Regions from separate parts of the Psychrilyobacter atlanticus DSM 19335 genome, predicted to be linked through region 1. Evidence: riboswitches for the same ligand, from Rfam matches in the RefSeq annotation. Region 1 holds a riboswitch; each other region holds the start of a gene.
The links. Region 1 has a riboswitch for lysine ahead of K337_RS0101035 (Na+/H+ antiporter NhaC family protein). Riboswitches for the same ligand answer to the same signal wherever they lie in the genome.
Positions count from the first base shown of each region.

Region 2: it holds a riboswitch for lysine, as region 1 does, so the genes downstream of both, nhaC (Na+/H+ antiporter NhaC) here and K337_RS0101035 (Na+/H+ antiporter NhaC family protein) in region 1, are expected to answer to the same signal.
Region 3: it holds a riboswitch for lysine, as region 1 does, so the genes downstream of both, K337_RS0111310 (aspartate kinase) here and K337_RS0101035 (Na+/H+ antiporter NhaC family protein) in region 1, are expected to answer to the same signal.

Region 1 is NZ_KE384547.1:118,282-129,123, reverse strand. It holds gene K337_RS0101055 (Spy/CpxP family protein refolding chaperone) at 1-168, shown strand, start outside; gene K337_RS0101050 (metal-sensing transcriptional repressor) at 213-827, opposite strand; gene K337_RS17410 (FAD-dependent oxidoreductase) at 1,201-2,925, shown strand; gene K337_RS0101040 (YeeE/YedE family protein) at 3,044-4,342, shown strand; lysine riboswitch at 4,503-4,677, shown strand; gene K337_RS0101035 (Na+/H+ antiporter NhaC family protein) at 4,803-6,539, shown strand; gene K337_RS0101030 (glycosyltransferase family 9 protein) at 6,636-7,628, shown strand; gene K337_RS0101025 (DUF2721 domain-containing protein) at 7,677-8,093, opposite strand; gene K337_RS0101020 (DUF2721 domain-containing protein) at 8,084-8,473, opposite strand; gene rpmB (50S ribosomal protein L28) at 8,614-8,871, opposite strand; gene K337_RS0101010 (endonuclease MutS2) at 9,044-10,842, shown strand, end outside.
Region 2 is NZ_KE384547.1:646,095-656,936, forward strand. It holds gene oraE (D-ornithine 4,5-aminomutase subunit OraE) at 1-226, shown strand, start outside; gene K337_RS0103535 (GlmL-related ornithine degradation protein) at 410-1,795, shown strand; gene orr (ornithine racemase Orr) at 1,792-2,856, shown strand; lysine riboswitch at 2,905-3,088, shown strand; gene nhaC (Na+/H+ antiporter NhaC) at 3,191-4,600, shown strand; gene K337_RS0103555 (sodium:solute symporter family protein) at 4,692-6,017, shown strand; gene K337_RS0103560 (YwbE family protein) at 6,093-6,290, opposite strand; gene K337_RS0103565 (dipeptide epimerase) at 6,368-7,468, opposite strand; gene K337_RS0103570 (hypothetical protein) at 7,648-8,178, shown strand; gene K337_RS0103575 (TetR/AcrR family transcriptional regulator) at 8,179-8,802, shown strand; gene K337_RS0103580 (YifB family Mg chelatase-like AAA ATPase) at 8,939-10,432, shown strand; gene pepI (proline iminopeptidase) at 10,568-10,842, opposite strand, start outside.
Region 3 is NZ_KE384547.1:2,263,995-2,274,836, reverse strand. It holds gene dapF (diaminopimelate epimerase) at 1-837, opposite strand; gene K337_RS0111335 (pyridoxal phosphate-dependent aminotransferase) at 938-2,083, opposite strand; gene dapD (2,3,4,5-tetrahydropyridine-2,6-dicarboxylate N-acetyltransferase) at 2,280-2,993, opposite strand; gene dapB (4-hydroxy-tetrahydrodipicolinate reductase) at 3,045-3,782, opposite strand; gene dapA (4-hydroxy-tetrahydrodipicolinate synthase) at 3,797-4,678, opposite strand; gene K337_RS0111315 (aspartate-semialdehyde dehydrogenase) at 4,720-5,706, opposite strand; gene K337_RS0111310 (aspartate kinase) at 5,744-6,946, opposite strand; lysine riboswitch at 7,040-7,215, opposite strand; gene K337_RS0111305 (M20 metallopeptidase family protein) at 7,415-8,557, shown strand; gene K337_RS0111300 (ABC-F family ATP-binding cassette domain-containing protein) at 8,675-10,294, opposite strand; gene K337_RS0111295 (mannose-1-phosphate guanylyltransferase) at 10,604-10,842, shown strand, end outside.

The DNA of each region.
Region 1 (10,842 bases):
TTGGATGGTATGAAATTTAGAAGTGATATAGAGGGGAAATATGGAATCTCTATGGGTCATAAGGGAATGAGAGGTAACTGTGGATCTACAGGTGGGAAACATATGAAGAACGGGCATATGGGAAATGGCAACCACATGAATGGTGGAAATGGATACAGAAATAACTAAGATTAAATAAATAAAAATAGGAGCTCTCAGGGGCTCCTATTTTTTTATCCCATTAATTTTTTCAAATATTTGAAAAAATCCTTCTTATGTTCTTCAGATGTGATACAGACATTGGAAAACATCTCCATAATCTCTTGGTTAGTACTGTTAAGAGCTGATTTTACAGCCAGGGATTGATTTAATATATCGCCACAATATTCTCCATTTAGGAGCATTTTTTTCATTCCTTTTACCTGACCTTCAATTTTATTTAATCTGGTAATAATACTTTTTCTGGCTTCTATTATCTCCTCGTCATTTAATTTTGAGATGGTACAGATCAGATCAAGATCCTGTTGCCAAGATTTTAATCCACCTTTCATTTCAAAGATATTTTCAAACCCTAAATCAGTCATCTCGATACATGCCTCTTTACTTATATGTCCAACGGCACAATAAATAAGATATGTTTTTTTTCTGTCTAGTTTTTTAATTTCTCTTTTGAAGATACGTGGTTTTTCAAAGTCTATCAAGATAGCACCATCTAACCTTCCTTCGTATAAAAATTCCTTTTCAGTCCTCACATCGATGATAACAAGGTCACTTTCTTTTGTTATCAGTTTTTTTGTTTCTTGAGGGGTAATAGAGTTGTATATAGTTGTCATTGTTTCGTTTTTCATAGATAAATACCTCGTAAATTAGATTTTAATAATAAAGATATTATAACCTCAGGATTACTTTCTGTCAATTTAATGAAAATTAAAAATAATTTTAAAGATTGTTAAAAAAATCTACAAGGCGCTTTTATTCTGCAAAATAGTAAACCAATATAAAAAAATCTAAATTTAAAAACCTTTGTTTTTATCAGTGTTTTGGAGAAAGTTGAGTACTGAAAAAGGAAAAAATGAACTAATTCAATATACATATGTATAAATCATAGTAAATACGCTTGACTCTCTATTTCTAATTTGATATACTGGTAGAGGGTATAATAAATTAGAAAAAGTTAATATAGATGTGAAAAATAATACAATGAAAAGCAGGAGGAGTACAATGAGCAAAAGAATACTAGTAGTAGGTGGAGTAGCAGGTGGAGCATCATCAGCAGCAAGATCAAGAAGATTAGATGAAAATGCAGAAATAATAATGTTTGAAAGAGGTCCGGTAGTATCGTTCTCAAACTGTTGTTTACCATATCATATCTCTGGTTTAGTTGAGCAGGAAGAAACATTAATCTTAATGACACCAGAAAAATTTAAAGGTCAATATAAGATAGATGCAAGGGTAAACAGTAATGTTATATCTGTAAATACAGAAGCTAAAACAATTGAAGTAGAAAATACTTTAACTAAAGAAATAACCACTGAAAAATATGATGCACTAGTAGTATCTCCTGGAGCAGATGCCATCGTACCTCCGTTCAAAGGATTAGATAAAATAGATAATTTTGTATTAAAGACAGTACCTGACGTTTCTAAGATAATGAAGTTTGTAAAAGCTAAAAACCCCAAGCATATCACTGTAGTAGGTGGAGGATTCATAGGGTTAGAAGCAGCTGAAAACTTGAGAGAAACAGGGATCGAAGTTACTTTAGTAGAGGGAACTGATCAAATAATTCCATTTGTAGATAAAGAGATATCTTATTTTGGACAAGCTGAAATGGTAAAGCATGGAATCGAAGTAGTGTTAGAAGATCTTGTAGAAGGTTTTGACACTAAAAAAGTATTGTTAAAATCTGGAAGAGAGATAGAAACTGATGGAGTAATCTTAGCTATAGGAGTAAGACCATCTACTGGATTCTTGAAAGATTCAGGAATAGAATTAACTGATAGAGGATATATAGTAACTAACGATAACTATGAAACAACAGCAAAAGATGTCTATGCAGCAGGAGACGCAATATTAGTTAGAAACCAGTTAACTGGAAACTTATGTCCATTGGCAATGGCAGGTCCTGCTAATAAGCAGGGAAGATTAATTGCTGACAGAATAAACGGTAGAGAAATAAAAAATAATGGTTATATCGGGTCAGGAGTAGTTAAGTTATTTGATATGAACATAGCTTCTACAGGATTATCTGAAAAGATGTTAAAAGACTCAGGAATCGACTATGAGGTAGTATATGCAGCACCTCCAGGAATAGTAGGAATAATGCCAGGGGCACATTTAGTATTCTCTAAACTGTTGTTTGAAAAGAAAACAGGAAAAGTATTAGGAGCTCAGTTCGCAGCAACAGGAGCACCCGATAAGAGAGCAGATGTAATAGCAACTGCAATAAAAGCTGGTATGACAGTAGAAGATCTATTTGATTTAGAATTAACTTATGCTCCTTCATTTGGAACTGGTAAAGATGTAGTAAACAAGATTGGATACATCGGTTCAAACTTAAATGAAGGTGCGTTTAAGCAGGTAACGTTTATGGAAGTATATGACTTATTAAAAGCTGGAGAGCAGGTTATTGACGTTAGAGAAATTTGTGAATATGAAGAAGGACACGTAAAGGGAACTGTAAATATTCCTATGAGTGTTATGAGAGACAGATTAGATGAACTGGACAAAACAAAGACAGTATACGTTCACTGCAGAACAGGTGAAAGAAGTTATAACATGACATTGATGCTTCAGGCAAATGGTTATGATGTTAAGAATGTTGCAGGAAGTTATGAATTCATAAAGATGTATGAAGAGGTATCTTGTTATAACGATAAAGCAAGGGAAGAAATTATGATAGGTGACTGTGTTGATTGTTGCGGAACTTTAGAAAAAGCAAAGTTATAATAAAAATTATTGGTTTGAATAAATAAAATAGGGGGAAGGAAAACCTTCCTCTTATATTTTATAATATATAACGTGAAAAAAAATACAAAATTTAATTATTATTTTAGGAGGTTTGAAAATGAAAAAGGGTCAAAATTTGGCAGGATTAATAGTACTAATACTAATGTTAATTGTAGGTAAAACAATGCTAGGAAGCTCAATGTTATTTTTTAGATTATTGGCGGGAGCTGGATTTGGATATGCATTAACTAGAGGATTTATGGGGTTTGCAGGATCTGTAAACAGAGCTTACAATACAGGTTCAACAAAATTAATGAGAATATTAGCTTATATGTTCTTAGGTACATCTATTTTATCGGCAGCATTTCTTTATAATGCAGATGCCAGTTCATACGATCTTTGGGTAAACCAAGTTAACTCTGGGTTAATCCTTGGTGGAATCATGTTTGGATTTGGTATGACATTCTCAGTTTGTTGTGCATCAGGAGTTTTAACAGACGTTGTTACAGGATTTTCAAGAGGATTCATTACTCTTATCTTCTTCGGTATGGGTGTTTTCTTAGGATTCCCTTTCCAAAGAGCTGCAACTTGGGTAAAAGAGGCTGGAATTTCAACAGATTGGATCAGAAAATCATGGTTTACGTCTGAAACAGGTGCAAAGTTGTATAATGGAGTTTATTTCCCGGATTTATTTAAATGGGATGGATTAGACGGGTATTTAGGAGCGGTTCTATTAACTTCACTACTTTGTGGAATAGTAGTATATATGTCTAAAAAATATGAATCTTCTAGAAGAGTATCTGGAACTTTTACAGGGGTACCTAGTGAATTAGAGCAAGTTAAGATCGCCACACAAGATAAAGATAGTAATAAAGAGTTCAAATTATTAAGTGAAGAAACATACACAAGATTATTTGTTACACCGTGGTCTATGAAAGTAGGAGCAGCGGTAATAGCTGTTATATTCACATTATTAATGGGTGTAACTAAAGCTGGATGGGGAGCTTCTACACCTTACGGATGGTGGTTCGGAAGATTCTTAATGGTATTTGGAATATCACCTGAATCATTATCTAACTTTACTAATTTCCCGGTAAAATTCTATACAATGCCATTTTTCGATCATCCAATCAATGTTCAAAATATTGGAATTATGGTAGGAACAATAATTTGTTTACTTTTAGCTGGAACATTTAAGAGTACAGCAACAAGCGAGATCAAAATCACATTTAAACAAGCGGCTCTATATGCTATGGGTGGAATATTAATGGGATTTGGAACTAGACTTGCAAATGGTTGTAATGTAGGAGCATTATATACTCCAATTGCAAACTTCTCACTATCTGGATGGGTTTTCTTTGCTGCTTTAGTAGGTGGAGGAATCTTAGGAAACAGAGTTGCAGTAAAAATAAAATAGTATTTTATTCATTCATAGTGAATGAGTAAAGACTATATAAAATCTTGACCCTAGTCAGGATTGCAAGATTAAAAAATAGCAAAAAAAATATAAACTATAAAAAATATGTTTGACAAATATAACTGAAATAGATATACTAGTCTCAACATAAAAATATATGAATGAAGATAGAGGTTGCAAACCTTAGGAGTATTTTGGAGGAGTCGGATAGATTTTGAAACCAAAAGAAAGGAAGTTTTGCCGAAATTTAAGATTTGTCGAAATCTTAAGTTGGGACTATGGATAATATCTGTGGTACTGTCATTATCAGATGATAATGGGGAGCTGTCGAATGATTTTAAGATAAAGACCTATTATACATAATTGTAGGTTTATAAATTAGAGTTATCGGTAGAGATCCGATAACTCTTTTTTTTGAGTTAAAAGATCTCCTTTCTTCAAAACACTTAGGAGGAAAGATATGAGAGGTATAATAATTGTATTGTTGTTAGGAGTTATGAGTAGTTTAGGATTTGGAGCAGATTCATCAGAGGCGGCGTTAAACTTAGGAGCGTGGACACTTCTGCCACCAATTATAGCTATAACTTTAGCTTTTATAACTAAAAATGTAATTTTGTCATTATTTATAGGGATCTATTCAGGGTCATTCTTATTGGGGATAACTCAGGGGAAAAATTATCTATTTAGTTTAATAGGAGGTTTTTCCGATATAACCAATAGAATAATCGGATCTATGGCAGATTCATGGAATGCAGGTATAATCTTACAATGTTTAACTATCGGTGGATTGGTAGCATTGATCTCTAAGATGGGTGGAGCAAGAGCTGTAGCAGAATCTTTGGCTAAAAGAGCTAAAACTCCTAGATCAGCTCAATTGATCACTTGGGTTATGGGGTTATTTATCTTCTTTGATGACTATGCTAACGCACTTATTGTTGGGCCGATTATGAGACCTATAACAGACAAGATGAGAATATCGAGAGAAAAATTAGCATTTATAATAGATTCAACAGCAGCACCTATTGCAGGGATAGCACTTATCTCTACCTGGGTAGGATATGAGATATCAGTAATAAAAGACGGATATTCACTTATAGGAATGGAAAATATAAATGCATACAGCATCTTCGTACAGACAATTCCATATAGATTTTATAATATTTTGATGCTGGTATTTGTGGCATCTACAGCATATTTCTTGAGAGAATTTGGTCCTATGGCTAAGGCTGAAAAGAGAGCCAGAACAACTGGTCAGGTGACAAGTGGTTCGGCAGCTAAAGTTAGTCCAGAGGAAGCTAAGATGATAGCTCCTAAAGAGGGAGTAGTACTTAACATATGGAACGCTATCATACCAATTATGGTATTGATCATAGGTTCATTTGTAGGTTTCTATCTTAATGGAAAGGGTTACTTAGAGGGAGCGGTACTTGAGACTGTAAATAATTCTCCACTATCGTTCTATGCTATCAGAGAAACTTTCGGAAATGCAGATGCTTCATTGGTAATATTCCAGGCAGCATTATTCGCATCCATCGTAGCTATCGTTATGGGAATATCTAAAAAAATATTTAAGTTTTCAGAGGCTATCGATACTTGGGTACATGGAATGAAATCATTGGTAATAACAGGAGTTATATTATTATTAGCTTGGTCATTGACTTCTCTGATAAAGGAATTAGGAACATCTGTATACCTGGTAAATGCATTGGCTGGAACTATACCAAAAGCAATTCTGCCATCTATCATATTTATCTTGGGATCGGTAATTGCTTTTTCTACAGGAACATCATATGGAACTATGGGAATATTGATGCCGCTGGCAATACCATTAGCTAATGCTATCGGTGGAGCTGCTGGGTTATCGGGAGAAACACTATCATCATATATAATCATGAGTATAGGAGCGGTTCTTACAGGAGCTATCTTCGGGGATCATTGTTCACCAATATCTGACACGACTATTCTTTCATCTATGGGAGCTGAATGTGATCATATAGAGCATGTAAAAACTCAAATTGTATATGCACTTGTAGTGGGAAGTATCACAATATTATTTGGATATTTACCAGTTGGAATGGGAATATCGATCTACGCTGTTTTACCTGTATCTATAATAGCTACTATACTTGCTGTAAGATTTTTAGGTAAATCTGTAGAGGAAGTGTCGGAGACAAGAGAAGAAGTGGAATTAGTATAAAATTTAGCAGACCTAGTCGGAGTTCCGACTAGGTTTTTTTTATTTTGAATGATAATTATGGTATAATAAAATGATAAAAAACTAGTGTAATATAGATTGGGGGAAAAAATGAGGATATTAATAATAAGGCTGAGTTCTATAGGGGATGTTATATTAACCACCCCAATCCTAAAAAAATTAAAGGAAAAAAATAAAAATTTAAAGATTGATTTTATAGTTTTGGATAAATTTAAAGATGCTATAGAGGGGAATCCCAATATAGATAATCTGATTATCTTTAAAAAAGATACAGATGACGGAATAAAAAATATAAGGCATTTTTCAAAGATATTGAAAGAAAATAAATATGATTATGTATTTGATCTGCATTCTAAGATAAGATCTAGATTGATCACATTTTTTTTGGGAGAGAAAACTTTCAGGTATATAAAAAGATCATTATATAAAACTATCCTTGTAAAATCTGGATTGATTAAATATAGAGCTGATAATACCATAGTGAAAAACTACTTTGATGCCTTCAAAGTTTTAGGGATAGATTACAATGGAGAAGATTTGGAGTTTAATTTTTCTGAAAAGGATGAAGAAAAAGTAGAGAGCTATAAAAATTATGTGGTGTTCGCACCGGGAGCTTCTAAAAATACTAAAAAATGGACTGTAGAAGGATTTGGTAAACTAGCTCAATTGATAAAAGAGAGATATAAGACAGAGATAATTCTGATCGGAAGTCCTAAAGAGAAGGAAGAGTGTGAGGAAATTAATAAAATAAGTGGGAACATCTGTATAAATCTGGCTGGTGAATTAAGCCTGAAAGAGAGTGGAGCATTGTTATCCAAAGCTAAATTTTTAGTGACCAATGATTCGGGACCATTTCATATCGGACGTGGAGTTAAGACCAAGTCCTATGTGATATTCGGCCCTACAGATCCAAATATGTTTGAGTATGATGAGTTAGGAGTTTTGATCTATGGAAATGAACCATGTTCTCCGTGTTCATTACATGGAGATAAAAAATGTCCTAAAGATCATTTTAATTGTATGAAAAATATAAGTGCTGAAGATATAATAAAAAGAATAGAAAAAAAATAAAAATCGAGGAATTCCCTCGATTTTTTTAATAGATATTAAATTACTTTTTTATTTTACTATTTTACATTGGTCTCCTATGCATTGGCTTAACTCTATATTCAGTGCTTTTACAGAGATATTTATCTCTATAGCGGAAAGAGATAGCGAGATCATTAGTAAAATTAAGCTTCCTGCAAAGACAAATTCTGCTAGGACAATCTGTTGTAAAAATATTAAAAACATGGAAAAAACACAGAAAAATAGAGAAATAATCCCTATTAGCTGCATATTTTTTATGATTTTTATCCTTAATTTTAAATTCTCTATTTGAGGCAGGAGTATGTCGACTCTATTTACCTCTTGGGTCGCCTGGTTATGAAGAGATCTAATAAGGTTACTTAGAGCCAGAAATCTACTTGTATAGGCTAAGAGTAGAAGTGAAATAGTAGAAAAAATTAATGCTGGGGTTGTAAGTGTTAACTGCATCTTGGGTCGCCTCCATCTTTTAAGGAAATGTTTAAAGCTATTGTAGAAATTTTAATTTCTAAGGCAGAAATAATGAGAGATATTAAAAAACTGATTATGGAAAAAATAAATAAAGCCCATCCTATCTGAATATATTCAAAAAAAATAGTAAATGTAGAAAGGGTCGCTAAAAACAATGAAAATACAGAAAAAAATTGTATCCATTTAATATATTTTACCCGTAGTCTAAAATTTGAAATTTGGGCTTTGATATTACAATCTTTATCTGGATGATTATGAAAATCTCTGATCAACTTAGATAGATTTAAATATCTAATTGTATAACCATTGAAAAACATAGAAATTCCTGAAAATAATAACGCTGGAATGGCATAGTTCATAGAGTGTCCTCCTTACTATAAATTACTCATCTATTATTGAATGATAATTTATTTTATCAAGATAGATGGGAATATACAAAATATTTATTTACAAAAAATAAAAAAAGACAGATCCTTAATGGCTGTCTTTTTTTATGCTATTACTTGCTTAAAACCTTGTTTATTCTTGGGCTTAAAGTAGCGGCATTTTTCTTTAAAATTCTAGCAATTTCAACTGAATCTGCAGCTTTTAAAGATCTTAACATTTTAACACAAACTTTTACTTTAGTTAATTGACCGTTGATTTCAACTTTAACTGTTTGTAAGTTTGGCTTCCATATTCTCTTGTTCATGTTATGAGCATGAGAGATACTGTGTCCGAAAGTAATTCCTTTACCAGTGATTTCACATCTTTTCATTATATTGCACCTCCTCTTTATTAAAACATCGGCTTAAATTTTAGCATAAAGCAAGTAAAAAAGCAAGGTTTTTTCTACAATAAAGATATAGTTTTCTGTAAAAAAAAAAACTCTTATGATATAATAGAATGTATAAATATAGATAAAAGTCGAATATTAAAGAGGTAGTAAAATGAATGAACATAGTTTAAGCGTATTAGAGTTTGATAAGGTAAAGGAAAACATAAGTGGATATGCTATTTTAGATGAAACTAAGGGGAAAATATTAGATGTTGTTCCCATGAAAGATATAAATAGTATAAAGAAAGAATTAGAGAATGTGCAAGATTTTATGGACATGTTGAAGTATGATGGTGGTATTGAACTATCAGAGATAAAAAATATAGTGATGTATTTAAAGAAGACCAGTCTGATAGGAACTTATTTAGATGTAGACGATCTCTATCATATTGCTAGGAATTTAAGAGTATTTAGAGTTATAAAAACTAAATTTCAAGAATTAGAAGTGAAATACAGAGGACTGCATATGAGGTTTAAAGATACACCTACATATAAGGGAATAGAAGAGTTGATAGAGGCGGTTATAGATAATCAAAAAGAAATAAAAGACACAGCCTCTCTAGATCTAAAAGATATTAGGTATAGTAAAAAGCTAATTCAAAATAATATTAAAAGAAAATTTGATGATCTTATTTCAAATCCTACATATGCTAAGGCTATCCAAGAAAAAATAGTTACAGTCAGGGATGGTAGAAGTGTAATACCTGTAAAAACAGATTTTAAAGGTCAGATTAAAGGAATAGAGCACGACAGGTCATCTAGTGGTCAGACGGTATTTATAGAGCCTATAAGTGTAGTTTCGTTGAACAACAAGATGAGAGAATTAGAGGTAAGGGAAAGAGAGGAGATAAGAAAGATCCTGTTGAGGCTTACCGACAACCTGAGAGCGAACTTAGATGGATTGATGGAAGTAGGAGAAGCTCTTTTAGTTTTAGATTATTTAAATGCTAAGTGTAGTTATGGATTGGATAATAAATGTATAATCCCTAAATTAAATCAGAGGGAATATATTTCCATTGTAGAAGGTAGACATCCACTTATCAATCCTAGAGAAGTTGTACCTTTAACTTTTGAATTAGGAAAAAATTATAACAGTTTATTGATTACCGGGCCAAATACCGGTGGTAAAACAGTAGCTTTAAAAACAGCAGGATTATTGACTGTGATGACGTTATCCGGAATACCTATTACAGCTAGTGATAAAACAGATATAGGATACTTTAGTGGTGTCTATGCTGATATAGGTGATGAACAAAGTATTGAACAGAACCTGTCATCTTTTTCGGCACATCTAAAAAATATTCAAACTATCCTGGTAGGAGTTACTAAAGCTAGTTTAGTACTGTTAGATGAGTTAGGTTCAGGAACAGACCCTATAGAGGGATCGGCATTTGCCATGGCAGTTATAGATTATCTCAAGGAAAAAAAGTGTAAATCAATGATATCTACCCATTACAGTGAAGTAAAAGCTCATGGATATAACGAGGATGGGATAGAAACAGCCTCTATGGAATTTGATCCTGAGACGCTGTCACCTACTTACAGATTACTTATGGGAATTCCAGGGGAGAGTAACGCTCTTACTATTGCCAAAAGATTGGGAATACTTCCAGAAGTAATTGAAAAAGCAAAAAGTTATATCAGTGATGAGGATAAAAAAGTAGAGGGAATGATAACTAACATAAAGGAACAATCAGATGAGTTGGAAAAAGCTAACGAAGAGGTAAAACAGTTAAAATCGGAAGCTGAAAAACTAAAGGACCAGTATGCTGAAAAGGTAAGAACATTGGAAAAAGAAAAAGAGGAGATACTGGAAAAAGCATACAAAGAGTCGGAGCAGATGATGAAAAATATGCAGGCTAAGGCAAAAGCTTTAGTTGATAAGATTCAAAGGGAAGACAATAAAAAAGA
Region 2 (10,842 bases), 530 kb from region 1:
AATCATCTCCCATGATGATGTTCACTATAAGAATATGAAAAAATTACATGAATTAGCCATTGAGAAAGGTATCAGAGATAAGATAATCATCTGTGCTGGTGGTACTCAGGTAACTCCTGAAATAGCTAGAAAAAATGGGATGGATGAAGGGTTCTCAAAAAATGACAGGGGAGTAAATGTAGCTTCATTCCTGGTAAAAAGAAAGAAAGAGATGATGGAAAAATAGAATTACTTTTCTAAATATATGTTTTACCCTTCATAGGAGGGGGCCTGTGGCAGTAGTTTTAAGGTAAGGATTACTGCCTGGGTTTCTTTCTTTGAGGTTCCCATTTTAAGTTGAGTATTTAATACATTTAATTTGATATTCCATGAATATATCATAAAAGAAAGAGGGTAGAGGAGCAGAGATATGAAAATAGATGTTTTGGTAGCAGAGATAGGAAGTACTACAACAGTTGTCAATGCCTTTGGAAATTTAAATGGAGAAAACCCAAAGTTTATAGGGCAGGGGCAGGCTCCTACCACGGTAGATCAAGGGGATGTGAATCTAGGTCTTATGGATGCTACATATGATTTGGAGGAAAAACTGGGAATTAAAGAGTTGGAATATGATGAGTTTTTAGCTACAAGTAGTGCAGCAGGGGGCTTGAAGATGACTGTTCATGGATTGGTATATGATATGACAGCTAAAGCGGCAAAGGAAGCAGCCCTTGGAGCAGGAGCAAATATTCATATGGTAACATCGGGAAAACTGAGAAGAACAGATTTAAAGGAGATAGAAAAAATAAGACCTAATATAATTTTACTCGCTGGAGGAGTGGATTATGGTGAGCGGGATACAGCTCTATATAATGCAGAACTTCTAGCTAAACTTGATTTGGATATACCTATAATCTATGCAGGAAATATCCAAAATTGTGAGGAGATAAAATTAATATTTGAGGACTATGGGAAAGAAAAACTTTTAAAAATAGTGGAAAATGTATATCCCAAGATAGATCGATTAAATGTAGAGCCTGTAAGACGTGTAATTCAAGATGTTTTTGAAGAGCATATAATCCATGCTCCAGGGATGGAAAAGGTAAGAGATGTAGTGAGCGGGCCTATAGTACCTACCCCGGGAGCTGTAATGGAATCCTCTAAGATCTTAAAAGAAGTTATAGGAGATTTGGTTACTATAGATGTGGGAGGAGCGACTACAGATATCCACTCGGTAACTGATGGCAGTGAGGAGATAACGAGTATTTTAATCTCTCCAGAACCTGTAGCCAAAAGAACTGTAGAGGGTGATTTAGGGGTCTATGTAAATATGAGGAATATAGTTGAGATAGTCGGGGAAAAAAACTTAGCTAAGGAGTTATCTGTAGAGGAAGAGGAATTGACAGAGCATCTTTTGAATTTCCCACCTATTCCTAAAAGTGAAATGGAGATAAAGACAGTGGAGATCTTGACAGAAAAAGCAGTGATTATGTCGGTTCATCGACATGCCGGTGGATATAGACACCTCTTTGGTGAAACTAAAAAAACTTTGGCTGAAGGTAAAGATCTGACCAGTATTAAATGGATAATAGGGACTGGAGGAGCATTAACCCGTATACCTAACAGGATAGAGATCTTAAAAAAAATAGCCATGAGTAATAAGGGAGATAAACTCCTACCTACGCCAGAGGCAAAAATATTGATAGATAATGATTATATTATGGCTTCTTTGGGAGTCCTTTCAAAATATAATAAAGAATCAGCAGTTAGATTGCTGAAAAAAAGTTTAAAAATAGAGGAGGTGGAAACTTTATGACTGAATACCCAAGAGTAGTAGTAGATCTAAGTAAGATCGGAGAAAATGTAAAATTTTTGACAAAAAAATGCAAGGAATCCCAGATAGATGTAGTGGGAGTAACCAAGGTTTTTTCAGGGAGTATAGAGATAGCTAAGGTATTGGTAGAGGGAGGAGTAAGATATTTAGGAGATTCCAGGGTGGAAAATTTAAAAAAATATGAAAACCTGGACGTTCCCAAGATAATGATTCGTCTGCCAATGAGATCTCAGATAAAAGAGGTGATAAAACACGTAGATATAAGTTTAAACAGTGAAATATCTACTATAGCTCTTTTAAATGAAGAGGCCGGCAAACAATATAGAGTCCATAGAATCATCCTGATGCTTGAATTAGGAGATCTTCGAGAGGGGATCCTACCAGAAGATGTAGAGAGGTATATGGAACAAATAAATTCTATGAAAAATATTAAATTAGAGGGAATAGGTGTGAATTTAACGTGTTACGGAGGTATTATTCCCAGTTTCGATAATTTAGGGGAATTAGAAAAAGTTTCGGATTTAATAGAGGAAAAATATAATTTAAAGCTAAATATTATATCAGGGGGGAATTCTAGTAGTTTGGATCTATTGTGGAAAAACAACATGCCTCCTAAAATAAATAACTTAAGGCTGGGGGAATCACTTATCTTTGGTCGAGAAACGGCTTATGGAAAAGATCTCGAAGGCTGTTTCTATGACAGTGTAAAATTAGAGGTAGAAATAATAGAGTTAAAGGAAAAACAATCTTATCCAGTTGGGGAAATTGGGCTCAATGCTTTTGGAGAAAAACCTGTATTTGTAGACAGAGGAAAGAGAAAAAGGGCTATTTTAGCTATCGGAAAACAAGATGTAGACCAGTCTAATTTAGAACCGATGGATGAAAAGTTAATAATATTAGGTGCCAGCAGTGATCATTTGGTGTTGGATGTAACTGATTCAAAAAAGGAATACAAGGTAGGAGATATAGTGGAATTTAAGCTGGATTATGGGTCTCTTTTACAGTTAACAACATCACCTTATGTAAAAAAGGTATTTGATTAAATTTGACAAAGTTAATAAATTATTATAGAATAACTCTCAGAAAAGAAAAATTTAGATAGAGGTTGCAAATATTAAAGAGTAATTTTAGGCTAGTTATGACAAGCTTTGACCCTAAAATGAAAGGTAAATTTGCCGAAATGCGAAGAAGAAAGTCAGGATTCTTTGTATTGGGATTATGGAGAATACCCATAAGACTGTCACCATATAAAATTGGTGATGTGCTATTAAATGATTTTGAGCATAGACCTTATTTAAGTTTTATTGTTGGAGTTATTGGTAGTGTTATCGATAGCTCTTTTTTGTTACTTATAAAAAAAACAGGAGGGAATTGATTATGGGGAGTAAGATGAAAAAGGAAACGACATTTATGTACGCACTGATACCGTTGTTATTTTTAATAGGAAGTTTATTTTATGCAATTCAAATTGCACATATTGACGTGCACATACCTATCTTAGTATCGGCATTTTTTGCAGCTGGAGTAGCTATATTTGGTTTAAATTACACATGGAATGAGATAGAAGCAGGAATGGTTGAAACTATCAAGATGGCTTTAGGTGCAATCATAATTCTTATGATAATCGGAATGGTAGTAGGAACTTGGATTCAATCTGGTGTAGTACCAACTATGATATTTTATGGATTAAAGATATTGTCACCTGGAATATTTTTACCGGCAACAGTTATCATATGTGCTATTGTATCGGTAGCGACAGGTTCATCATGGACAACAGCAGCAACAGTAGGTATAGCACTTATTGGTGTAGGAGAGGGACTTGGAATACCTAGAAATATAGTAGCCGGTGCGATTATTTCCGGAGCATATATGGGGGATAAATTATCACCATTATCAGATACAACAAATTTAGCACCAGCAATGGCAGGAGCTACATTATTTGAGCATATTAAGCATATGTTATATACAACAGTACCTAGTTTCATTATCTCTATAATTTTATTCGGATTTATTGGAAGTAAATATACAGGGGCTGCGTTGAACACAGGGATGATTGATGGAATATTAACTACTCTAAATGGAAACTTTAATATTAGCCCGTTACTATTATTAGTACCAGTTATTGTTATCGGGGCAGTAATAATGAAAGTTCCTGCAATACCTGGATTATTCGGTGGAGCTATCCTAGGTGGAATAGCAGCAATGGTCTTCCAGGGAGCATCATTAGGATCGGTATTCTCAACTTTACACTATGGTTATTCAGCTGAATCGGGATTACCAATGGTAGACGATCTATTAAATAGAGGGGGATTAGACTCTATGATGTGGACTGTTTCATTGATTCTTTGTGCTATGATCTTAGGTGGAATAATGGAAAAAACACAAATGTTAGCAACTTTAGCAATGAAGATTTTATCTGTGGCACACTCTACTGGAAACTTAATCTTAGTAACTATATTGACACCGATTTTTGTAAACTCAATAGCGGGAGATCAATATCTTTCAATAGTTGTACCAGGAAGAATGTTTAAGGATGCATATACAGAGAAAGGTTTACATCCTAAAAATCTTTCGAGATCATTAGAGGATGCAGGAACACTGACATCACCATTAATTCCTTGGAACACATGTGGGGCGTACATGATAGCTACTTTAGGGCTGGCACCATGGACTTATGTTCCGTATTGTTTCTTAAACTTAATAAATCCAATTATAGCTATAATTTATGGATATACAGGATTTTCAATTGAAAAGATAGAAAAGGAAAAAGTAGAAGTAGAAGCATAAAAAAAGTAAAAATCCCTCCTAATTTTAGGAGGGATTTTTACTTTAAAGAATATGATATAATATCTATATTATAATTTTTAGGAGTGGTCAAATGAATCAGGTGATTTTAAGTTTATATTTTTTCTTAGTTATCTTTATAGGATATAGTTCTTACAAAAAAATTAAGGGATCAAAAGACTATTTTATAGCTGGAAAAGATGCTGGTGTGAAAGAAATTGCGGGAAGTCTCTTGGCTACAGTATTAGGAAGTTCAGCGATTATAGGAAGCGTTAATTTTTCCTATGCCAATGGATGGGCTGGCTCTTGGTTTATGCTCTGTGCAGCTTTAGGTCTTTTAGGTCTCCTACCCTTGGTAGACAGGTTAAAAAAATATAAGAGTTATAATTTACCGGAACTAATGGGAGAGTTTTACGGGAATGAGGTAAAGGTTCTTTCATCTATTATCATCCCTATTGCATGGATAGGCATAGTCGCAGCTCAGATAATGGGTTCAGCTAAGATAATCTCTATATTTGTGGATATGAACTACTCTACTGCAGTTATTATAAGTGGTCTGGTATTTATTGCCTATACATTTTTAGGGGGTCAATTATCCATTATAAAAACAGATTTTATCCAGTTTTTATTTATAATAGCCGGAGTTATTCTTTGTTTTACCTATATCTTAAAAGGTGGAGGAGATATAGTCGGGGTGGGACTGATCAATGAAAAATTTGGTTATTTAGATCTTTTTATTATGATTCTAACCTACTCATCTACTTTTTTAGTGGGACCGGATATCTATTCTAGGATATTTTGTGCCAGGGATGAAAAAACGGCTAAACAGGCTATAAAATTATCCATTGTAATTTTAATTCCACTAGGATTTATTTTAGCAGGGATAGGAGTTTATGTGAGTTCAAATTACGGGGTAGATATAGTAAAGGGATCTGTACTGATGTTTTTAGCAGACAGAGTATTGCCACAGCCAATAGTAATCTTACTTTACTTCGGATTATTGTCGGCAGTTATTTCCTCAGCGGATACTACCTTACTTACTGCTTCCTCTACTTTTGCCCAGATCTTTATGAAGGATTTAAGGGAGGAACAAGCTATAAAATTAACCAGAGTATTTATTCTTATTTTCGGTGGATTTTCTATACTGGTGGCATTGAAGTTTACCTTTATATTATCCACACTGCTACTTGCTCTAGCGGTCTATTCAGGAGCTTTTATAGTACCGTGTTTGGCAGGGATTTTAGGGTACAGGTGTAAAAAAAATTATGCTGTATCAGGGATTTTATTGGGTGGAGGTTTAGCTCTCTATGGTAAATTAACTGGAGGAGTACCAGGAAATCTCATAATTATTTTTTCATTCTTGGTGAACTTTATAATCTTGGTATTGGGAAGGCCTAGAGAGGTTAGAATAAAAAAATAAAAACTAAAATTTTAAAAATTAAGTTAAAAAAAGGCTCCTCCACTTAGAATTATCTAAATGAAGGAGGCTTTTTGTTTATTTTACTATAATTTCTTTTACCCTTCCAACTTGTCCATCTGTAAGCCTTACCTTTATCCCATGAGGGTGAAACTTACTGTTAGTCAGAAGATCCTGTACTGTTCCGTAAGTTAATTTACCACTTCTCTGATCATTTTTTAAAACGATTGCTACCTCTATACCAGGTTTTATGTCACTTCTATTTCTTCCATCCATTGTAATAACTCCTTCTATATATATGATTTTGTTTCAAAGAATTTTACCATGAAAATAACGACTTTTAAAGTCGATTGTTATTTTATATCTTTTATGAGCTCAAATCCAGTGATATTTTTTATTCCTAAACCAGGTTCATTGGATAAGGTTATCTCAGGTCCATCCATGAGAATCCCTCCATCTAATGGATTTTCACTGCAGAGAGCCGGACCGTCTAAATCTATCCGGGTTATAATAGAACTCTTTGCTGCTGCCAAATGAGCTGCCGCTGTAACACTTATTCCTGCTTCTAACATACATCCGATCATACATGGAATATTATAGATCTCACAGATATTAATTATTTTTAAAGCATTTGATATTCCACCAGTTTTCATCAATTTAATATTGATAATATCAGCAGCTTCTCGAATGATTACTTCTATTGCGTCTTTAGGTGAAAAGATAGATTCATCTGCCAAAATTGGGGATAAGACCTCAGATGTAACCTTTATCATTCCATGGATATCGTCAGCTTTTACAGGTTGTTCTACAAAATCCAAGACAATCCCATATTCCTCGATTTTCTTGATGGCATAGATTGATTCCTTTGCACTCCATCCCTGATTTGCATCTAACCGCAATTTTATATCGGATCCTACTGCTTCATAGATAGATTTTATCCTATAAATATCTTCTTCAATATTTTTACCCACCTTGATCTTTAACTCATCAAAGCCATTTTCTACAGCTTTGAGGCTGTCGGCTACCATCTTTTCAACGCTGTCTACACTGATGGTTAGATCGGTTTTCAAATGGTTAAGACCTCCTCCTAGGACTTTATATAGAGGTTTATTCATAGATTGTGCAAACAGGTCATAGAGGGCTATCTCTAGAGCTGCCTTTGCACTGGTATTTTTAAGTATTGTCTTCTGTACAATGTCTATCAGGTCATTAAAACCTTCAATATTTTTCCCTATTAATTGTTTTCCTATTAAAGTTACGGCTCCGATTATAGAATCGTGGGTATCACCTGTAATAACAGCAGTTGGAGGAGCTTCCCCAAATCCACTATTTCCTGTATCAGTTTCTATAATTATAACTATATCTTCTACACTTTCCACCGTTCGAAGTGCTGTTTTAAACGGTGTAATCAGTGGAACTTTGATCTTTCCAACTTGTATTTTTTCTATGATCATAATATACTCCTCCCTTTGATAACCCTTGTTAGAAGTTTACCACAAAATCAGGTGTTTTATAGAGGAAAGATCACATTAAATAATAGTTTAAACTATAAAATAATTAACTCGAGTTAATTAATTTGACATTTTTATTTACTTGAGTTAAGATATATTAATAGACTAAAAGGGGGAAGAGTATGAGTATAAAGAGATTTTTAGAAAAAAATAAATGGATAATGTTATCCTTTGTAGGAGCAATAGTTACCTATATAATAATGATATTAGTGACTATACCTACTATTAGAAATGGGATGAATGGGATAGAAATTTTTGATTTAAGACCGATGGGTTACTCTGTAAATGAGGGCTATAGTATACTCGATACATTGACAAAGGAAACTATTCAATATTATAAATATGTGCAACTACCTTTAGATTTTATATACCCATTTGCTATAAGTATGTTTTGTTTTTTAACATTATCAAAACTAACATTTAAAATGGGAAAAATAAAGGTAGTTAGATGGCTAGCTTTTCTAGTTATGACTTTTGATTATTTAGAGAATATGAGTATCTATTATTTGTTGAGTAACACTGTAAAACCTTGGATGATAAAAGTAGCTAGTTTTTTTAGTGTATGTAAAGCGTTATCAACTACAGTTGTTATGACTATACTTTGTCTATTAATAATTTTAAAGATAAAAAAAAGTTTAAGAAGGTGTATGTAGATGATTAATATGAAAATTGGAAAGAGGGAACACAAAAGAGTTATACAAAAAATGGAAATCATGAATGGATTTTTAGATGCAATGGAAATATCTGATCTACACCTAATAAAAATAGAAGATATCTGTAAAACAATAGGTATTTCGAAAGTCACTTTTTTTAATTACTTTCAATCAAAAGAACAGGTCATAGAGTACTTCATCAAACTATGGCAATACGACCTATCATTTAAACTAGATATAGAAGGATTAGTAGGGTCAAAGGTTATCTATGGTATTTTTGATCATGTAAGTGGACATCCAGCTGGACAACAAATTATGAATACTCTAATGGAGTTTTTTATTAAAGTAAAGCTTTATGATCCTGTGATCATTAGTGATTATGAACTCTATATTTATAATGAAGAGGCTTATAAAAAAGGATATAGAGAGACATCACTTACCAGACTGATCCAAAAAGGGTTAAGGGAAAAAAAATTAGACGCTAATAAAGAAACAGCATTGATTAATATCATTATTAGTGGTTTCTATGGGACATCATTTATTCAAAATTTAGGGTTAGGTAGTGATTTTAAATCATCGTACCATGAATTTTTAAACCACGTTTTAAATGAAAATTTTAGATAATGCTCTCTTCTAATATTATTCTCTCATCCATCTTTTAATAATTATAATAAATGAAATTAATTCTCTCTTATAGGAAAAAACAAAAACATTTGAATATGTTTATAGAATATAGAGAAAATTAATTAGGGGTGGTTTTATGGTTTCAAAGGTACTCAGTTCCAGTTATATAGGTATAGAATCATATATATTAGAGGTAGAAGCTGATATAATGGCTGGACTACCCAGCTTTAATATAGTAGGGTTAGCAGATGTAGCTATCTCTGAAAGTAAGGAAAGGGTCAGAGCTGCGGTTAAAAATAGCGGGTATGAAATACCTGCAAGGAGGATAGTAATAAATCTTTCACCTGCTGGTATCAGAAAGGAAGGAGCTTCCTTTGATCTTTCTATAGCTATAGGTATATTAGCTAGTTTAGGAGAGGTGGAAAATAAAAAGTTAGAGAAATATATAGTATTAGGAGAACTCTCTTTAAATGGTAATATCAGAAAGATTGACGGAGCTATAAATTCGGTTATCTGTGCTAAAGAAAACGGTGTCTCAGGAATAATTCTGCCTAGGGAGAACTATTTGGAAGCCAGTGTTATAAAGGGGGTGGAGATAATACCGGTGGATAACCTGGTTCAGGTAGTTGAATTTTTAAACGATAAGATAGAAATAGAATCACCAAAAGTGGAGTCTAGGAAGGAAGAGAACGATTATTTAGTGGATTTTAAGGAGGTAAAGGGACAGGTTCAAGCGAAAAGGTGTATAGAGATAGCAGCAGCAGGGGGTCATAATTTTTATATGATAGGAACTCCAGGAGCCGGAAAATCAATGTTAGCAAAACGATTGCCTACTATATTACCTATTATGAATGAGGATGAAATAATCGAATCAACCAAGATATACAGTAGTACAGGACTCCTGACAAAAGATATGCCTATAATAAATAGAAGACCATTTAGAAGTCCCCACCATAGCAGTTCCATGGTTTCCATTGTAGGAGGAGGGAGAGTTCCAAAAGCCGGTGAAATAAGTCTGGCCCATAATGGTGTTTTGTTTTTAGATGAAGTTACAGAATTTCCAAGACTAGTTTTAGAAACATTGAGACAGCCCCTGGAGGATAAAAAAGTATCTATAACCAGGGCAGAATATAGGGTAGAGATGCCGGCAGATATGGTCCTTATAATGGCTTCTAATCCATGTCCATGTGGAAACTTATTTGAAAATAGGTGCACCTGCAGCCCATTTCAGATAAATAGATATCAGCATAAAATTTCAGGACCCCTGTTGGATAGGATAGATCTGTATTTAGAGATAAAAAAATTATCGAGCTCAGAACTGTCCTCCTACAAGGAGGGAGAAAGTTCTATAAGGATAAGGGGAAGGGTTGAAAAAGCAAGAAAAATACAGTGGAAAAGATTTGGAAATTCAAAAATTAATGGAAATATGACTCCTAAGGAGATAAAAACACACTGTAAATTAGATGATAGGAGTAAAAAAGTGTTGATCGATTCCATAGACGTATTTGGGCTCTCTGGTAGGAGTTATGATAAGGTACTCAAGGTGGGGAGGACAATTGCTGATTTAGAGGGAAGTGAAAATATAGAATTATCCCATATTATGGAAGCCCTCAGTTATAGAAAAAAATAAATTATATTTAGGCTTTCTAACTGGAAGCCTTTTTATTTTTTAGGAGATATTAAAATTTTAAATTAAAAAATCTAAAAAAAAGAGAGTTGTTTATCAAAATAACTCTCCTTTTTTATTTATACTGTTGTTTATTTTTTAGTCATTCTTGTTCAGCCATCTATTGAGAATTTCTATATATTTATTGTTTTCTTCTACAAATGGCATATGACGACTGTATTCAAATAACTCCCACTCTGAGTTGGGAATTTTATCATACATTGTTTTGGCAACAAGAGGAGAACAGAGATCGAGTAAACCACTAGTAATTAGACAAGGTTCTTCTATATCTTCAATTTTTTTTGTGAAATCAAAGTTTTTAAGAGTTCCAGAGGGACAAAACTCATTTTGACCCCATGCAGTTATATACGCTT
Region 3 (10,842 bases), 2.1 Mb from region 1:
TTAATTATATCTATACTTTCCTTTTGCTATTAATTCACTTGGACCAGTCATGTAGATCTCATCTTTTACTTCGATAGTCAGATCTCCTAAAGTCAGATGAACAATAACTTTAGAACTCAAGTATCCAAGTAGTTCACCTACAACTACACTGGCACAAGATCCTGTTCCACAGGCCAGGGTATGTCCCGCTCCCCGTTCCCAAGTATCCACAATAATTTCATCTACATCTAAAATTTGTACAAAATTAACATTGGTTTTTTCAGGGAAAAGTGGGTTGTTTTCAATAGCTTTTCCAACTCCTACCAAATCGACCTTTTCTAAATCATCTACAAAAATTACAGCATGGGGAACACCCATAAGAATTGCGGACACTTTATAAACTTCTCCATTAACAGCGATATCTTCGTTGATGAATTTTTCTTTAGAGGTATCCATAGGGATAAATTTAGGAGCTAAAAGTGGTTTTCCCATATCAACTTTTACATTGAAATTTTCATCTGGAGAGATATCCAGACTGAGTAATCCAGCCAGGGTCTCCACCTTGTAGGTAGTTCCATCTAAGATTTTATTGTTGTAGATATAGTTAGAAAAACATCTGATACCATTCCCACACATAGATACGATACTTCCATCAGAATTAATAAATATCATTTGGCACGACTCTTCTTTTTCAACCAAAACCATCATACCATCGGCACCAATTCCAGTGTGTCTGTCACAGACTTTAACAGCCAGATCAGAAAAACTTTCTTTCTTTATATTTTTTGCCATCAAATCTTTATAGTTAAAAATTATAAAATCATTTCCTAAACCATGGTATTTTTCAAATTTAATCATATCGTATTCTCCCTTGTTCTTGATTGTGTTGTTTTATATTTAAATTATAGTATGAGAAAACATAATATTCAACTAAAGAATATTCCATATCTAGTGTTTATTATAATTTATAGTTTTTGATATGATCTTCTATCTTATCCAAAGCTATTTTTAACGTTTCTACAGGTTTGGTGCAAGAAATTCTAAAATACCCTTCTACACCAAAGGCTATTCCAGGAACTACAGCCACATGTTTGTTTTCAAGCAGGTCTAAGGCAAAATCCAAAGATGAAGTTATATTGAAGTTATCTAAAGAACCAAAGATGTAAAATGATCCCTTAGGCTGAAGGGTTACTATCCCCATGGAGTTTAGTCGGTTATATACATATTCACATCTTTTTTTGTATTCCATTGTATAAGAGGACATGTCTGAACACTTAGAAAGTGCGATATATCCCCCATATTCTGAAACGATAGAAGGAGCTGTGATGGTATATTGATGGACCTTTATCAGCTGATCTCTCAGTTCTTTAGAGGTTAAAATGTATCCCAAACGCCACCCAGTCATAGAGTGAGATTTTGAAAATCCATTGATCAATATTACTTTGCCCTTAAGAAAATCATACTTTCCTACAGATATAAAATCGTCATTAAAAACAATTTCACTATATATCTCATCGGAGATAATATATATATCTTTATCCTTTAAAAAATCCATGATTTCATCTAAGTTTTTTTGAGATAAAATAACTCCCGATGGATTGTTGGGATAGTTTAAGATAAGAGCCTTGGTTTTAGGAGTAAGATGTTTTTTTAATGTTTCCACTGTGAGCTGTAATTCATCGGAAGTAGTATCGATAAATACTGATTTACCACCATTTAAATCTATATTTGGAAGATATCCAGGATAAAATGGCAAGGGAATCAAGACTTCATCCCCTTCATTTAAGAGGGCTCTCAAAGTAGTAGAGATAGCCTCTGTAGCACCTGCTGTGACGATAACTTCATCTGTATTGTAGGAGGAGCCATACTTAGTATTATAAAAATTTACTATTTCTTCTCTTATTTCGAGAGATCCTCCTAACATAGGGTATCCCATCCGATTATTCTTCATATATATAGTAGTTTCTTCGATTATTTTAGCAGGGATAGGCAGGTCAGGTTCCCCAACAGTAAGATTGATAACATCTTCATACTCCCTGCTCTTTATAGAGATTTGTCTGATAAGGGAGATCTCTTTATTTATTACTTTAGGATTTATGTTCATAGTGACCTCCGATTAATCTTTGGTATTATTTTATGATTAAAATTTTGCTATGGTGCACGCATTAAAAACCTTAGAGTTTGCCCGCCTTCGGCGGGCAAACAGCCATAATTTTTTTTTGAAATTACCCAAATACTTTATTTTAAAGAAAATAAAAATTAGATCTTAATATTATTGTAGATTTTGTAAGTGCTGAACATTATTTGATAACTCTCAGGTCTTCCATAATTTCAGTTTTACTGGCAGTTTTTTCATCTTTATCTTTGATTATTCTAGCAGGATTTCCAGCTACTACAACACCAGCAGGGACGTTCTTTGTAACGATTGCTCCAGCGGCTACAACGGCTCCTTTTCCGACTCTGATACCTTCTAAAATTACTGCATTAGCACCGACAACTACATCGTCTTCTATAACAACAGGATCAGCACTAGGTGGCTCGATTACTCCAGCTAGGACAGCACCGGCACCAATATGACAGTTATCTCCTACTGTGGCTCTTCCTCCCATTACTACATTTAGATCTATCATGGTACCGGCACCGATTTTGGAACCAATATTTATAACAACACCCATCATGATAACGGCATTATCTCCAATTTCTACCATATCTCTGATGACAGCTCCAGGTTCGATTCTAGCATGGATATTTCTGGTGTCTAACATTGGAATAGCTGAGTTTCTTCTATCACTTTCTACATGAGAATCACTGATTAAATTAGAGTTAGTAGTTAAAATTTCATTGACTTCACTCCATTCTCCAAAGATTGTTTTACTATTTTGGCATCCAAAAACTTTACAGTTTAGGAAATCTATTCCTTCTAATTCCCCATTGATATAGGCTTTTACAGGGGTAGATTTAGTAGAATTTTTAATATATTGAATTATTTCATGGGCATTATTTAATTTTGTCATAAGGTGTTCTCCTTTTAAAATATATTTTTTATAGTCTAGTCACGTTGCTTTTTAGTTGAAAATATCTTTCATTGTATAGAATCCCGGTTGTTGATTAGAAAGCCAAGCTGCTCCCTTGAGGGCTCCATTAACGAAGATCATCTTTGAGTGAGCCTCATGTTTTACCTCTATTATCTCGTCTTCACCGGCAAATATAATAGAATGTTCTCCTACGATACTTCCTCCACGAACTACATGTACACCGATCTCCTCCTTCTTTCTAGGAGAGATTCCCTCTCTACCATAGGTCAACTCCCTTTTAGAAGTTAGGGTATCATTTATTTTTTCTAGCAGTGATTGAGCTGTCCCACTGGGGGCATCAATTTTTTTTTTATGATGTTTTTCAATCAATTCAATATCCCAGTCTTCCAGAGATGAAACCAGAGTTTCCAATAATTCTGTAATCAGATTTATTCCAAGGGAAGTGTTCGTCGCCTTAAGTATAGGAACTGTTTGGGATGCTTTTTTTATATTTTCTAGTTCCTCTTCACTATGTCCTGTAGTAGCAATCAATGTAGGAACATTATTAGCCATAATCCATGGAAGAATTTTTATCGAATTACTGTAGTGGGAAAAATCTATGAGAACATCTGGAACAATAGAAAGGTCTTCTAAAGCTTCAACAATTCGGGATTCCTTTCCCAGAGAAAAATAATCGATTATCCCAACTAAATTTAAATTTTTACTGTTATCGATGGTATCTACTAGGAGTTTACCCATCTGTCCCCATCCGTATATGGCTATATTCAAAATGTTACCTCCTTTTAGATTAAATTTACTTTTTTCATTTCTATTTTTAAAAGTTCTTGAGCATTAGAACTAATCTCCCATAGGGGTTGTCTTAATCCTCCAACATTCATATTCATAAGGTTCATTGCAGATTTTACAGGTATTGGATTAGTTTCCAAAAATAAAGAATTAACAAATGAATTTAGAGAAAGTTGTAAATCTCTAGATCGAGCCACATCTCCCTCTAAATAAGACATAACAATATTATGAGTTTCAAGGGGCATGACGTTGGCTAATACTGATATAACTCCAACTCCTCCTAATGATAAAACAGGAACTATGATATCGTCATTACCTGAATAAATAGAAAAGTCCTTGTCACAGACTCTAGCTACTTCAGCTAAGTAGGAGATATCTCCACTGGCTTCTTTAAGTCCTACTATATTTTTATGGTTACTCAATTCAACTACTACATCAGTAGGAATATTCATTCCGGTTCTTCCTGGGACATTGTATAAAATAATAGGTATATTTACCTTGTCAGCTATAGTTGTATAGTGATTTATCAATCCTTGTCTGTTGGTTTTGTTGTAGTAAGGTGTAACGATGAGAAGACCATCGGCTCCAACTTTTTCACATTCAAGGCTTAATCTAACTCCGTGACGAGTATCGTTACTACCAGTTCCTGCTATAACAGGAACTCTAGCATTAGCCACCTCAACACTTCTTCTAACTAATTCTATATGTTCTTCATCTGGAAGGGTAGAGGCTTCACCGGTGGTTCCAGCGATTACCAAGGCATCGGTCTTGTTCTCTATATGCCATTCTATGAGCTCTTCTAATTTAGTATAATTGATACTCATATCTTCGTTAAACGGGGTGATAAGAGCTACTCCAGATCCTTTAAAAATTCCCATAAATCCTCCTATTTAAAATTGTAATAAAATATATATAAATATTATTGTTCTATCAATAATTCAGCAATTTGAACGGTATTTGTAGCAGCACCTTTTCTGATGTTATCGGCTACTATCCACAGGTTTACACCATTTTTTATACTATGATCTCTTCGAATTCTTCCTACAAATACCTCATCTGATCCACTGGCATTTATAGGCATTGGATAGATATTATTTTGTACATCATCCTGTAAGATAATTCCCTCTTTATTTTGAAGTACTTCTTTTAATTCTGCTAAACCAAATTCTTTTTCAAATTCTAAATTAACAGATACAGAATGTCCATTTTCTACAGGGACTCTTACACAGGTAGAAGTAATAGGAAGATCGGGTTTATTTAAAATTTTTCTCGTTTCGTCGATCATCTTCAACTCTTCCTTAGTATAGCCGCTCTCTGTGAACTCATCTATGTGAGGAAGGCAGTTAAAGGCTATAGGATATGGGTAATTAGAAGGGGCTTTTCCATCTATTCCATCTTTTAAATCTTTTATTCCGGCTACTCCAGATCCAGATACAGCCTGGTAGGTAGAGTAGATAACTCTTTTTATTCCATAGAGGTCATCTAATACCTTTAGAGGTACTACTACCTGGATGGTAGAACAATTAGGATTGGCAATGAGTTTATTTGTTGCTGCTGCTTCTGGGTTTACTTCAGGAACAACTAAAGGAATATTAGGATCCATCCTCCATGCACTGCTGTTATCTATAACTGTGATTCCATGAGAAACAGCTATAGGAGCCATTTCTTTACTGATACTTCCTCCGGCAGAGAATAGAGCGATATCTATTTCTTTAGTAAAAGATTCTGAGGTAAGTTCCTCAACTATATATTTTTTATTTCTAAAATTAATTTCTGTTCCACAAGATCTAGAAGAAGCTAAAAGATAAAGATTGTCTATGGGGAAATTTCTTTCTTCTAATACCTTAAGGAAGGTTCTTCCGACCATTCCGGTAGCTCCTACAATGGCGATGTTATATTTTTTCATGATCTCCTCCTAAATAAATTTTTTAATTATATGATTTTTACAGGTCAAATTCTTTAGCTAGCATCTGAATTGCTATAGTTTTGTGCTCCTTAGAAATAGTACATGAGATACTGATCTCAGAAGTAGTTATATGATAAAAAGGAATTTTATGAGCAGCCAGGGTATTAAACACTTTGGCTGCAACTCCTGAATAACTAACCATTCCGATCCCAACCAGGGAAAGCATTATTAAATCTGGTTTGATCTCTATGGAAATTTCCTGTGATTTTCCATTTAATTCATCGATAGCTTTTCTCAAAAGAGATTCTTCTCTTTTAAAACAACTGAAAGAAAGGTCTAAGGTACCGGAAGTGGTGATGTTTTGACTGATCATATCTATATTTAATTCGTATTTACCCAGAGTATTAAAAATATTTGCGACCAGGTTTTCCGAATAAGGAAGGTGCTGGATATTTACCATAAAGATATCTTCATTTAGGGTGATGCCGGTAATGGGTTTATCCTCCATAATTTCACTTTGATTTAATATCAAGGTACCATCATGATCTCTTAAACTTTCGCCTACATAGATGGGAACATTATATTTTTTCCCCAGTTCCACAGCTCTTGTTTCCATAACACCTGCTCCTAAATTTGCCATTTCCATCATCTCCTCGTAAGATATATTTTGTATTTTTTTAGCCTTTGGATATACTCTGGGATCTATACCATAAATTCCATCTACATCGGTATAGATCTCACATTGTGCTCCTAAACTGGCAGCCAGAGCTACTGCACTGGTATCCGATCCACCCCTGCCCAATGTAGTGATGTCTCCATCTTGGTTCATTCCCTGGAATCCTGCTACGATAACTATCTTCCCGGAATTTAGATGAGATCTAATTATCTTTGGATCTACACTCTTAATACGACTTTTGGTGTGGTGACCTACGGTAGTTATTCCTGCTTGGGGACCTGTAAGTGAGATAGAGTCTTTACCTAATTCGTTCAGTGCCATAGATAACAAAGCGACTGTCTGCTGTTCTCCTGTAGCCATGAGGGTATCCAATTCCCTTATATTTGGTGTTTTAGATATTTTTTTAGCCATCTCTATTAAGTTATTTGTGGTTTTACCCATGGCAGAAGCGACTACAACTATCTGCTCTCCTGCATCACTTAATTTTGAGATGTGGGAGGCAATCTTTTTAATTCTGTCTAAGTCAGCCAGTGAGCTTCCTCCGTATTTATGTACTATGATCATATCTTTCCTCCTAATAAAAAAACTCTCCAGTAGTGAGAACTACTGAAGAGCAAAATTACATCTAATCAAAAATGAGATAAAAGATAATCTATGACTTCAAATAGCACCCCATTACCTAATTATGATAATGACAGTTATATGGATCTTATCCATATCCCCAACATAGATTTTTGCGAAATCTATATTTCGGCAACTACACCTTTCAAAACAGATCTTAAAATGCCTTCTCCCTGTCTTTACTATTTGTATTTGCAACCTCTATTCTTATGATTTGAAGTAAGTATAGCATTAAACATAAAATAAAATAAAATATATATAATATATACGTTATATAATTTTGAAATATATTATTTTTTAACTTTTGTATTATATATGTTTCGTATATATAATATATATTTTTAAAAATTAAAAAAATAAGGTTTACTTTTACCTAAGATAATATGAGAAATTTCTTTTAAGGAGGCAGGGATGGAAAAAATAATAGAAAATATGAAAAAATATAGAAGAAATTTACATGAAATTCCGGAATTAGGGTATGTGGAAAAAAAGACTCAGGCTTATTTACTGGGAGAGATAAGAAAGATGGGATATGAGCCTGAAATAATTTGTGAAACAGGAATTTATATCTATCTGGATGGGGGTTCAGAGGAAACTTATGGGTTCAGGACAGATATGGATGCACTGACAATTGTAGAAGAAACAGGAGTTTCTTATACCTCTAAACACGAGGGAGTTATGCATGCCTGCGGACATGATGGTCATATGGCGACTCTGCTGGGGTTTATGGATTATTTAAAGGGGAAAAAATTGAAAAAAAATATCCTTCTAATATTTCAGCCTGCTGAAGAGGGACCGGGAGGAGCCAAGGACATCGTAAAAAGTGGAATCTTGGAAAAATATAATGTTATGGGGATCTTCGGGTTACATCTTTTTCCAAAGTTAGAAGAGGGAATAATCGGCTGCAGAGCAGGGGGATTCATGGCCAAAGCGGCAGAGATAAATATAATTATCAAAGGGAAAAGTGGTCATGGGGGCCAGCCCCAGTTGGGGATAGATTCCATCCAGGTAGCAGGGAAGATGTTCGAAGGGTTTAATCTTATTACCTCAAAATTTGTAGCTCCTTTTGATCCTAGTATAATTGCCATAGGTAAGATAGAGGGAGGAACTATAAGAAATATCATTCCGGAAGTTACCCGGATGGAGGGAACTATAAGGACTTTTTCTACAGAGACCTTTAATTTTATTGTAGATAAAATAAGGGGTATAGCCCGTGGAATGGAGCTCAGTTATGGAGTTGAAATAGAGATAGAGTTGGCTGAAGGATATCCTCCTGTTATAAATGATAAGAAATACTACGATGTTTTAGAAGATGTTGTCAGAGGAGATGAAAAACTGGGATTTGAGGAGATAGATCCTGAGATGTTAGCTGAGGATTTTGGGTTTTATCAGGAAGTAACAAGGGGACTTTTTTTCTTTGTAGGAACTAAAAATAAAGAACTTGGATATACTGCATCACTGCATAATTCCAAATTTAATTTTGATGAGAAAGTATTGGGAAATGGACTTAGGGTATATACAGGTATCTGCCGTAAATTAGGAGTATTTGAATAAAAAACAACGGGACACAATATCCAAAAAATTATAAAATTATAATTTTATTGGGGAATAAAAAAAGCTGAGGCCAGCCTCAGCTTTTTTATTTTATCTAGATGGAACGTCACGTTCCTTTTAGTTATACATCTCTGCAAGTCTAGCTTCTACACCTTCGTCTTTGATATATTCATCGAAGTCCATTAATTTATCGACAACTCCATTAGGAGTTATTTCAATAATTCTATTGGCTACAGTTTGAATAAACTCATGGTCATGAGCTGCAAATATGATAGTTCCGTTAAATTTAATTAACGCTTTATTTAATGATGTAATAGATTCAAGATCTAAATGGTCTGTAGGGTTATCGAATAAGTAAACGTTAGCTCCTGTCATCATTGTTTTAGATAACATACATCTTACTTTTTCTCCTCCAGAAAGAACACTAGGTTTCTTTTGAGAATCTTCTCCAGCAAATAACATTCTTCCTAAGAATCCTCTGATGAAACTTTCGTGAGGATCAGATGAATATGGTCTTAACCAGTCAATAAGGTCAGTTCCACTGTTAGCTGTGAAGTACTCAGAGTTATCTCTAGGCATATAACCTAAAGAAGTTGTTACTCCCCAAGTGATACTACCTGAATCAGGTTCTATCTCTCCAGCCATTATCTTGATAAGAGTTGTTTTAACTATATCATTTTTAGCTAAAAGTACTACTTTATCTCCAGTATTGATAGTGAATGAGATATTATCTAATACCTTTACTCCATCGATAGTTTTAGTTAAGTTTTCAACTTTTAACATGTTGTTTCCAGCATCTCTTTCAGCTTTGAATTCGATGAATGGATATTTTCTATTTGAAACTTGCATATCTTCAAATTTTAAGTTATCTAACATCTTTTTTCTTGCTGTTGCTTGATTTGACTTTGAAGCATTGGCACTGAATCTAGCGATGAAGGTTTGTAATTCTTCTCTTTTTTGCTCTAATTTTTTATTTTTATTTCTCATTAATTCTAATACAACTTGACTTGATTCGTACCAGAAATCATAGTTTCCTACGAACATCTTAACTTTACCAAAATCGATATCAGCAATATGAGTACATACTTTATTTAAGAAATGTCTATCATGTGATACAACGATAACAGTTGCGTTAAAGTTTGCTAAAAAGTTCTCTAACCAGTTGATAGCATGGATATCCAAACCATTTGTAGGTTCGTCTAATAAAAGAACATCTGGATCACCAAATAATGCTTGTGCTAAAAGGATTTTAACTCTCTCAGGCTCTGTAAGTTCGTTCATAACTTTATAGTGAATTGAAGGATCTACTCCTAATCCAGTAAGTAATTTTTCTGCATTAGTTTCAGCAGACCAACCGTCTAATTCTTCGATTCTATCAGTTAATTCTCCAGCTTTTGCATAATCTTCATCTGTTGCATCAGGTTTTGCATAAAGCTCTTCCTGTTCTTTTTTTATAGCGAATAATTCTTTATGACCCATCATTACTACATTTAAAACTACTTCATCTGCGTGAGCGAAATGGTCTTGTTGTAGGAAAGATAATCTTTCTCTAGGTCCTAAGATAACTTCACCTTCAGTGGCGTCGATTTCACCAGCCAAGATTTTTAAGAATGTAGATTTTCCAGCACCGTTAGCTCCGATAAGTCCGTAACAGTTACCAGGTGTAAATTTAATATTTACATCTTCAAATAATTTTTTTCCAGGGAACATAAGCCCTATACTACTAGTTGATATCATTTATTAACCTCCAAATTTTTATAAGTCTAATAGATAATTATGATTGTATATCTATATCCAATTATAAAAAATAATTTTTTTATTCGTAACATTATATCATATTTTTCAAGTATTTAGTATATACTATTAGTAGTAAGTATTGAAGCTCTACCAAGATAAAAAATAGGGATGAAAAAATAAAATGAATAGGAAAAATAAACTCAAAATAAGATCTGTAGATGAAAGGGAAATATTAAAAACTTATCTTCTCAATGGAAAAATCTAAGATTAAAAATGAGAATTAAATCGATAAAATAGGAGTGGTGGTGTATGTTAGCAGCATTTATAATGGCAGGAGGATCTGGGGAAAGATTTTGGCCCCTATCAACGAAGGAAAGACCCAAGCAATTGTTGAAATTAATAGATGAAGAAAGAAGTTTAATCAGGATGACAGTAGACCGTATACTGCCCATCATATCAGCAGATAAGATATTTATAGGTACCAATGCTATCCAGGCAGAGGCCATAAGAAAGGAGCTTCCTGACCTACCCTATGAAAATATAATTGT